3 regions of the Clostridium sp. AF32-12BH genome follow, and region 2 is predicted to be linked to each of the others. Evidence: predicted binding sites of a transcription regulator. Region 2 holds the regulator's gene; each other region holds the start of a gene.
What was found. The regulator HrcA, encoded in region 2, represses chaperone genes, less so after heat shock. The targets are predictions, from matches to a motif close to TGTTAGCACTCNNNNNNNNNGAGTGCTAACA.

Region 1 (3,268 bases), on a different contig from region 2:
GTTTTTTGTTAAGCGGATTCGATTTCGTAAGTGAAACCGGCTTCCTCAATGGCCCGGATGGTATCCTGGATTCCCTGCCCGCCCGCGGTCAGGTAACCGGAGGCAAAAATGGAATCCACCACGCGGAGCAGGTCTTTTTCTTTTCCCTTAAAATAAACTTCCCGTCCGGCAGCACAGCGGATATCAGATTTCGGGACCAGAAGTCTGGCAAGGCAGAGCACCTTCAGACAGTATTCCGTTGTGAGCCCAGAAATATCGGCGTGCTCTAACGGCGTACCCGGGATCGGAAGCAGGAAATTGATCGGGAGTGCTTCCGGCTGGATCTCGCGGAGTTCCAGAAGCATGTCGACAACATCTTCTTTGGACTCGCCCATGCCGATGATTCCGCCGCTGCAGATCTCAAATCCCAGTTCCTGAAGCATTTTGATGTTGGCCACGCGCTGCTCAAAGGTATGGGTGGAGCAGATGTTGGGATAATAGGAACGGCTGCTGTTTAAATTGTGGTTGATGCGGTCGAGTCCGGCTTCTTTTAAAATTTTTGCCTGATGCTCGGTCAGAAAACCAATGGAACAGCACAGATGTGTACCGGTTTCTTTCATTTTACGGATCCGTTTCGCCAGATCTTCGATTTCCGCGTCGGTGAATTTCATTCCGCTTAAGCCGATACAGTGGCGGGACAGATGGTTCTCGTTGACAAAGTCATTGTCTTTATATAATTTCTCATCGTCTACCCATTTGTATTTATCAATCTCAGCTTTGGAGCGGCAGGACTGGGCACAGTAAGCGCAGTCCTGGGAACAGTTTCCGCTGCGGGCATTGGTCAGGATATGGATGCTTACATGGTTTCCTTTATACTTTCTGCGCAGGACCTCTGCACGGGCGATGAGTTCCGGAAGTTCTCCATCCGGAGTGTTTAAGATGGCAAGCGCTTCCTCGCGGGAAAGCTGTGGATCGGTGGAAATATCAGGCGTTGTGCTCATAAGATCGGATCTCCTTTGATATGGTAAATAAAAATTGGCTTTGAGAAATAAAATAGCACGGGGAGATATGATTGTCAACCTATAATTGAAAATTAGTTAACAATTAGATGCAAGGAAATAGAAGACAGTCAGAGCATGTGGACAAGGGAGTCCATGTATTGCGATGAAATTTTCAGAGTTTCGAATTTGTTTCGAAAATACCGTTGTTTTGTTAAAAATAGGTTGGTAAAATCGAGATACGATATGATAGGTACGATTCGATATCCTATAGAAATGATAAAATGATTTTCCGGGCAGGACCGGTTTGGGGCTGCTGCCGGAAATCAAAGGAAGGGTGAATCAATATTATGGAATTAAGAATATTAGACTGGATCCAGACTTTTCGGACACCGCTTGGGGATTCGCTGATGTGTCTGATCACGGGCGTAGGAAATGCGGGAATTATCTGGATTGTCCTTACCTGTGTTTTGCTGTTGATCCCCAAAACAAGAAAGTACGGTATGGTGGTGCTTGCGGCGCTGGCACTGGATATGGTTTTATGCAATGGTATTTTGAAGCCGTTGGTAGGCAGGGCACGCCCATTTACAGCAAATCTGTCGATTCAGCTTCTTGTCTCAAAACCGGCAGATTATTCTTTTCCGTCCGGTCATACGGCGGCAGCCTTCGCTGTCGTGTCGGCACTCTTTTTTGCCGGGGAGAAGAAAATCTGGAAAGGTGCACTGGTGTTAGCGGTGTTGATCGCATTTTCCAGATTGTATCTGTATGTGCATTATCCGACGGATGTGCTCGCAGGTGTTCTTGTGGGATGCATTTGCGGGTACGCAGGAAACTGGATGATAAAGAAAATTTCTGCTAAGTCATCCCGGTAAAAATTAACTGGAAAGCACTTTTTTGGATTCCTCCAGATGAAAAACCAGCTTTTTTTGCAGTTGCAGAAGATGGCATTGTGAGAAACACAAATTCTTCACAAAAAATTAGCACTCACCTCTTGACAGTGCTAACAACATGTGCTATAGTACAGTCAATGTTATAGAAGCAGTATAACAGATGAGATAAAAGATGACGTTGCACTAAAAGGAATGGAGGTGTGATTTATGAATATAAACAAATTTACCCAGAAATCAATGGAAGCCGTCCAGAACTGTGAAAAGCTTGCTTACGAATATGGCAATCAGCAGATTGAACAGGAGCATCTGTTTTACAGTCTGCTCACACTGGATGACAGCCTCATTTTAAAATTGTTAACCAAGATGGGCATCAGCAAAGAGCTGATTACCAATGAAGCACAGCAGAAGCTGGCAGGACTGCCGAAGGTAAGCGGTTCCAGCCAGGTTTACATCAGCAATGATTTAAATAAAGTCCTCATCAATGCGGAGGACGAATCCAAAGCCATGGGCGATGAGTATGTCTCTGTAGAGCATATTTTCCTGTCCATGTTAAAGTATGCGGACCGCACCATGAAGGAGCTGTTCCGTCAGTATGGCATTACCCGCGACACCTTTTTGCAGGCACTGTCTACGGTGCGCGGCAACCAGAGAGTTGTCAGCGACAATCCGGAAGCAACCTATGACACCCTGGAAAAATATGGCTACGACCTGGTAGAGCGTGCGAAGGACCAGAAGCTTGACCCGGTCATCGGTCGTGACAGCGAGATCCGTAACGTAATCCAGATTCTTTCCCGAAAGACCAAGAACAACCCGGTCCTGATCGGTGAGCCTGGTGTTGGTAAGACGGCGGTTGTCGAGGGACTGGCCCAGCGTATTGTCCGCGGCGATGTGCCGGAAGGCTTAAAGAACCGCAAGCTGTTTGCGCTGGATATGGGCGCACTGGTCGCAGGTGCGAAGTATCGCGGTGAGTTCGAGGAGCGTTTGAAAGCGGTCCTGGAAGAAGTCAAAAAGAGCGAAGGACAGATCATTCTGTTCATCGATGAGCTGCATACCATTGTGGGAGCCGGAAAAACCGAAGGTTCCATGGATGCGGGCAACCTCTTAAAGCCGATGCTGGCCAGAGGCGAGCTGCACTGTATCGGTGCGACCACACTGGATGAATACCGGAAATACATTGAGAAAGATGCGGCCCTGGAACGTCGTTTCCAGCCGGTGCTGGTAGACCAGCCGACCGTAGAAGATACCATTTCCATTCTGCGTGGTATCAAGGAGCGTTACGAAGTGTTCCATGGTGTCAAGATCACGGACTCTGCCCTGGTGGCAGCAGCTGTGCTTTCTGACCGTTACATCACCGACCGCTTCCTGCCGGATAAGGCGATCGACCTGGTCGATGAGGCCTGT
Region 2 (3,268 bases):
TGCCGGCTCACCGACCAGACGCTCACCGGTCTTGGTGAATGCTACAACAGACGGTGTGGTTCTGGAACCTTCCTGGTTCGGGATAACTACCGGTTTACCACCCTCCATAACTGCTACACAGCTGTTTGTGGTTCCTAAGTCAATACCAATAATCTTACTCATAGTGATTTCCTCCTACTCTATACTGAAACAAAATTTTGTTAATACGCTTTGTTCTTGTTACACACAGCCGGTTTAGTTTGCTACCTGAACCATGCTGTGACGTACCACGCTTCCGCGGTACTTGTAACCTTTCTGCAGTTCCATGGCGATCTCATTCTCGCCATACTTCTCGTCCTCCACATGCATCACTGCGTTGTGTAAGTTCGGATCGAACTGCTGACCTACTGCCTCGATCGTTTCCACTCCGGCATCTTCCAGGGTTTTTACGAACTGCTTGTAGATCTTTTCAATGCCTTCGGCGAAGGAAGAACCCTTCTCATCCTCCGGCACGGCTGCCAGGCCTCGTTCGAAGTTGTCGAGCACCGGAAGGATCTTCTCGATAATGTCCTTCGCTCCGATCTCATACATGGCTGCCTTTTCTTTTTCCGTACGCTTGCGGAAGTTATCGAATTCAGCCATCTGCCGTTTTAAGCGGTCCTGCAGATCCTCGATCTGGGCATCCTTCGGATCCTTCCTTGCTGCTTTGGCATCTTTCTCATCTTCTTTTGCGTCGTTGTTTTCTTTGCTCTCTGCTTCCTTTTCTGCAGCTTTGTTTTCCTCTGCTCCTGCGGAAGCTTCGCCGTTATTTGCCTCGGCGTGCTCAGCTTCGAGATTTTCGTTCTCTGCCTCTGCCGCGCCCTGCTTCATTTCTTTCTCTGTCTGACTCATGGTGATTCACCTTTCTTTATGATCATCCGCTGCCGTCCTGGCAACTCTAACTTTCTTCATTTTTAAATGTGGCATCCAGCTGCTTCATCAGATGTTTCAGCGTGCTGAGTACCTTTTCGTAATCCATCCGCTTCGGTCCGATGATACCGATGGTACCACGGATTCCTTCGCCCAGTTCATAATTGGCGGTGACCACGCTGCAGTCCTTCATGGTCTGGAGCGGTGTCTCGTCACCGATGTAAACCTGGATTCCGTTGTTGTCTTCGGATTCATTTACATCTGTGATCAGCTCCTGAAGCTTATCTTTCTGTTCCAGGGTACTGATCAGCTGGCTTGCTTTCTCGCCGTCGCTCAGTTCCGGATACTTGAAGATGTTGGTCGCGCCGCTGGTGTAGATCTGAAGGTCTTCCTCGTCGGCCCGGATGGCTCCCGCCACTTCATTCAGCACCAGATCAATGATCTGGCTATGGGCACCGGCCTGCTGTTTGAGCTTCGTGATCACATCTAAATTGATCTGCTCAATGGTGAGACCATTCAATGCGCTGTTCAGTAAAATGTTTAAGTTCAGGATCTCTTCCTGGCTGACCGGCTCCGGAATGTTCACCATGGCGTTCTTGATGAGGTTTCCTTCCACCACGATGACCACCAGCAGCTTGTTTTCTTCCATCTGGGAAAGCTGGATGAATTTCAGTTTGTTCTGATGGTACTGCGGTCCGCTGATCATGGCAGCGTAGTTGGTGTTGTTGGCAAGAAGCTGTGCCAGCTTCTTTAATACCAGTTCCACCCGGTCAACCCGCTTGATCATCAGACTCTTGACCTCGGTGACCTCCTGCTCTTTCTCCTGCATGATCTGGTCTACATAGAAGCGGTAGCCTTTGTCGGAAGGAATACGCCCTGCCGAGGTGTGCGGCTGCTGAATGTACCCCATCTCCTCCAGGTCCGACATCTCGTTCCGGATGGTTGCGGAACTTAATTTCAAATCCGTGTATTTGGAAATGGTTCTGGAACCTACCGGCTCACCTGTTTCCAGATAAGTTTTGATGATGGCTTTTAATATCGTGACTTTACGATCATCCAGTTCCATTCTGCCGCCTCCTTCTTCTCTCTGTTAGCACTCGTCACTAAGGAGTGCTAACATTCTGTGATTAATATACTTTACCCCATGTAGTTTGTCAAGAGGTTTGCTAAAAAAATCTGTGTTTTTTCTGTGATTTTTTTCCAGTTTCCATGCTCTGTTTCACTACTTTTTTCTGGTGTTCCAAATGCCGCATCACAGGATCCGGCAAACGTCTTTCATGGAGGTCTTTTCGTTTTTTCCTTGACAAATCAAAAAAATCATGTAAAATAGGGACTTATCGTTCATATATTACAAATTTGTTACATATATTTATTTTGTGTGAACCAAATATTTCTTTTTTACGTATGGCTTCACATGCAGCAAATTTGGAAAAAGGAAGGATGGATTTTATGTCAAAGAACCGAAAATTTTTTGTAACTCTGCTGACCACCGCACTGTTTCTCATCGGAGGCGCTTTCACCTCTCTGGCATCCGACTTGGATGGTTCTTTCGATGAGTTTGAAGGAAATACCATTGTCGGCTGGGGCTGGGACTCCACACAGCCAAATACCGCGGTTCCAGTTACGGTTACCATCACCAATAAAGAAACCGGCGAACAGGTAAAAAGTATTCACCAGACTGCAGCAACCTATCGCTTAGACCTGAAAGAAAACGGAGTCGGAAACGGTTATCACGGTTTCCGTATTACCATGAACTGGGACACGCTCCCGGACGGAACTTATACAATCGAAGGAAACGTAGATGGCAAAGCACTCTCCAACCCGAAAACCTATACCAAGGGAGAGGCTGCTAAGAATAATGAAGAAAACAATACCTCTGACGATAGCCACGAACATGCCTCAACCGGGCTGAAATCCCTTGGTTTCTTCCACACCACCGGCTATTGCCCGTGCAAACAGTGTTCCGAAGGCTGGGGACGCCGCACCTGTACCGGTTCCATCGCAAAGTCCAGCCACACCATTGCCGTAGACCCGCGCGTTATTCCTTATGGAAGTAAGGTCATGATCGGCGGAGTTGTCTACACCGCAGAAGACCGCGGAGGCGGTGTCAAAGGAAATCATGTGGACATCTTCTTCGACACCCACGCCCAGACACGGCAGCACGGAAAGCAGACGCAGGAAGTGTTCCTGGTGCTGGGGTAAAATAACCATTTGATTCACTTTAATAGGGCCGTGTGAGTTGCCTTTCGGCAACTCACACGGCCCTTGTCATATACTTATATTGTTATTTACATCACCAGTCTTTTACAGATCCATCGAATGCCCGGTGCGCTGCATTGCTGCCGCGCTCTTTTGCCGGATACAGTTCTTCTGCATCGTC
Region 3 (3,268 bases), on a different contig from region 2:
GGTCAGAAGGGTAGATGCTACGCTGGTTGCGTTCTGCAGTGCGCTTCTGGTAACCTTAGCCGGATCCAGGATGCCAGCCTTGATCATATCAACATACTCTTCCTTGTATGCATCGAAGCCATAGCCTACCGGAGACTCTTTTACCTTATTGATAATAACAGAGCCTTCCAGACCTGCGTTTGCAGAAATGTGGAACAGCGGAGCCTCCAGAGCTTTCAGGATAATCTTACCACCGGTCTTCTCATCGCCCTCAAGGCTGTCTACTACAGACTTGATCTCCTGGGTTACATGAACATATGCAGAGCCGCCGCCTGCGATGATGCCCTCTTCTACTGCTGCTCTTGCTGCAGACAGTGCATCTTCCATACGAAGCTTTGCTTCTTTCATCTCGGTCTCGGTTGCAGCGCCGACACGGATGACTGCTACGCCGCCTGCCAGTTTTGCAAGACGCTCCTGCAGTTTCTCTTTATCAAACTCAGAAGTGGTCTCACCGATCTGTGCACGAATCTGTGCAACTCTTGCTGCGATCTCGTCCTTGTTGCCGCAGCCGTCAACGATGATGGTGTTCTCTTTCTGAACTTTTACGGATTTTGCACGACCAAGCTGCTCCATGGTGGTATCCTTCAGTTCAAGGCCAAGCTCCTCGGAGATAACGGTACCGCCGGTCAGGATAGCCAGATCCTTTAACATCTCTTTTCTTCTGTCGCCGTAGCCCGGTGCTTTCACACCAACAACAGTAAAGGTACCTCTTAACTTGTTGACAATCAGGGTGGTCAGTGCCTCGCCCTCGATGTCCTCTGCTACGATCAGCAGTTTGGAACCGGACTGTACGATCTGCTCCAGAACCGGAAGAATCTCCTGGATATTGGAAATCTTCTTATCGGTAATGAGGATGTACGGATCGTCCAGGTTTGCTTCCATCTTGTCCATATCGGTGCACATGTAAGCGGAAACATAACCACGGTCGAACTGCATACCTTCTACCAGGTCAAGTTCGGTCTTCATGGTCTTGGACTCCTCGATGGTGATCACGCCGTCTTTGGAAACTTTCTCCATAGCGTCTGCTACCATCTCGCCGACCTCATCGTCTGCTGCGGAAATAGATGCAACACGTGCGATGCTGTCTCTGCCGGAGATCGGCTGGCTCATCTTTGCGATTGCCTCAACTGCAGCCTCGGTTGCTTTCTTCATGCCCTTTCTTAATACGATCGGGTTAGCGCCTGCTGCCAGGTTCTTCATACCTTCGTTGATCATAGCTTGTGCCAGAACAGTTGCGGTGGTGGTACCATCACCAGCTACGTCGTTGGTCTTGGTTGCTACTTCTTTTACCAGCTGTGCGCCCATGTTCTCAAACGGATCTTCCAGCTCGATCTCTTTTGCGATGGTCACACCATCGTTGGTGATGAGCGGAGCACCGAAAGACTTATCCAGAACAACGTTTCTTCCTTTCGGTCCAAGGGTTACACGAACGGTATCTGCTAACTGATTAACACCTGCCTCCAGGGCTTTTCTTGCTTCTACGCCATATTTAATCTGTTTTGCCATGACTAAATTCCTCCAGTTTCTATCAATAAATAATGTTTGATCTCTTATTCAATAACTGCCAGAATATCATTCTGTTTTACAACAACGTACTTCTCGTCCTCAACCTCTACTTCGGTTCCAGAGTACTTGGAGTAGATAACCTTATCACCCGGTTTTACCTGCATTGTGATCTCTTTGCCGTCAACCACACCGCCAGGACCTACTGCGATAACCTCTGCCTGCTGTGGTTTTTCTTTTGCCTGGCCCGGAAGTACGATACCAGATTTGGTAGTCTCCTCTGCCACAAGCTGTTTTAATACAACCCGATCAAATAACGGTACTAATTTCATGGATAACTCCTCCTTACATCGAATCTTTTTTTCGCTGCTGTTTCCATACCAGAAAACAACCGCTTTTCTTTTTTTCCGGGGGCTTTTCAATGCCCTCTCTGATGTACATTACCATTTATAGCACGAGTTGTTAGCACTGTCAATAGTTGAGTGCTAATTTTATCATTTTTTTATAAGTTAGCCCTTTTCTTTTTCACAGCTTCGTATTAAAATAAACGCAAGACAGATATTCAGGAAAGGGGTAGTGTATTATGGCAAAAAAATTTGGTAAACTGATGGCTCTTGCAACCATCGCCGGAGCTGCTGCTGCCGGTATTTCCTATCTTGCGAAATATCATTCTTTTCATAAAGAACTGGATGAAGATTTCCATGATTTCGAGGATGAGGACGATACCGAAGTGCCAGACAGCACCATGAGCCGCAACTATGTTTCACTCCATGCTGACAAAGATGAATTTCTCGTAGCTGCAGGTGACATGATGAATGCAGCAAAAGATGCTGCAAGCGCTGCAAAAAATATGGTTAAGGATGCTGCCGCTATCATGGCAGACAACACCCGCGAGGCAGTCAGTGTTGCCCGCGATGGCGCACAGAAAGCTGGCACTGCGGCGGAAGACGCAGCTGAAAAAGCTGAAACCGCTGTGGAAAATGTAGTAGAAAAAACAGAAAGCGCCGTAGAAGACGCTGTCATCAAGACAGAGGACGCTGTGGAAAATATCGCTGAGACCGTAGAGGATGCCATGGCTGAAACCGCAGAAAAGCTGGAAGACGCGGCCGATCAAGCCGAGGACATCACACCGGAAGATACTCCGGTCGCAGACACTTCCGTGGAAGATGCGGCGGAAGAACCGTCAAAATACGAGCAGGCGCCTGCCGAAAAACCGTCTGCGACCACAGTCAGTGACGACACAGAAGCATAACAAACAAAAAAGCATATGGAATTACAAAAACGGATCCGCGTTCTTTTTAAGGGACACGCGATCCGTTTCTTATTTTCTGGTTTGTTTCTATTTGTACATTCCCCTTTTCGGTCTTCGTTTTTCCGTTTTTCTGTATTTTATTCTTTCTTTTTTGTTTGCATATATCTGTATCACGTTTTACTTGCACAGTTTTCGTTCCAGCATCTGTTCAAAATTTCAATGCCCTCCCGAATCGCATCTTCACTCAGGCTTGCATAACCCAGCACGACTGTGGCAGGCCGGTGATTATGCTCCGGATGAATAAAATAACTGCTCAGTCCATAAACCTTCACGCCAGCTTCTGCCGCTTTCCGGATCAGTTCCGGTTCCGACTCTCCCGTTTTTGAAGTCAGCAGAATATGAATCCCGGCATGTTCGCCGCGGACCTCGAACTGCTCTTTCAGCGGCTCGATCTGGTCGATCAGAAGATCATGC

Region 1: a site for HrcA is predicted at 1,953-1,983, ahead of clpB (ATP-dependent chaperone ClpB). Genes of this name have one in related genera too.
Region 3: a site for HrcA is predicted at 2,003-2,033, ahead of DWZ40_RS15040 (co-chaperone GroES). Genes of this name have one in related genera too.

The regions. Positions count from the first base shown of each region.
Region 1 covers NZ_QUEH01000010.1:129,125-132,392, forward strand. The annotation lists gene bioB (biotin synthase BioB) at 9-980, opposite strand; gene DWZ40_RS11625 (phosphatase PAP2 family protein) at 1,328-1,849, shown strand; gene clpB (ATP-dependent chaperone ClpB) at 2,075-3,268, shown strand, end outside.
Region 2 covers NZ_QUEH01000004.1:232,286-235,553, reverse strand. The annotation lists gene dnaK (molecular chaperone DnaK) at 1-162, opposite strand, end outside; gene grpE (nucleotide exchange factor GrpE) at 235-870, opposite strand; gene hrcA (heat-inducible transcriptional repressor HrcA) at 917-1,954, opposite strand; gene DWZ40_RS05720 (3D domain-containing protein) at 2,338-3,090, shown strand; gene DWZ40_RS05715 (mandelate racemase/muconate lactonizing enzyme family protein) at 3,182-3,268, opposite strand, start outside.
Region 3 covers NZ_QUEH01000016.1:37,019-40,286, forward strand. The annotation lists gene groL (chaperonin GroEL) at 1-1,545, opposite strand, end outside; gene DWZ40_RS15040 (co-chaperone GroES) at 1,590-1,874, opposite strand; gene DWZ40_RS19655 (hypothetical protein) at 2,126-2,794, shown strand; gene DWZ40_RS15050 (PLP-dependent aminotransferase family protein) at 2,965-3,268, opposite strand, start outside.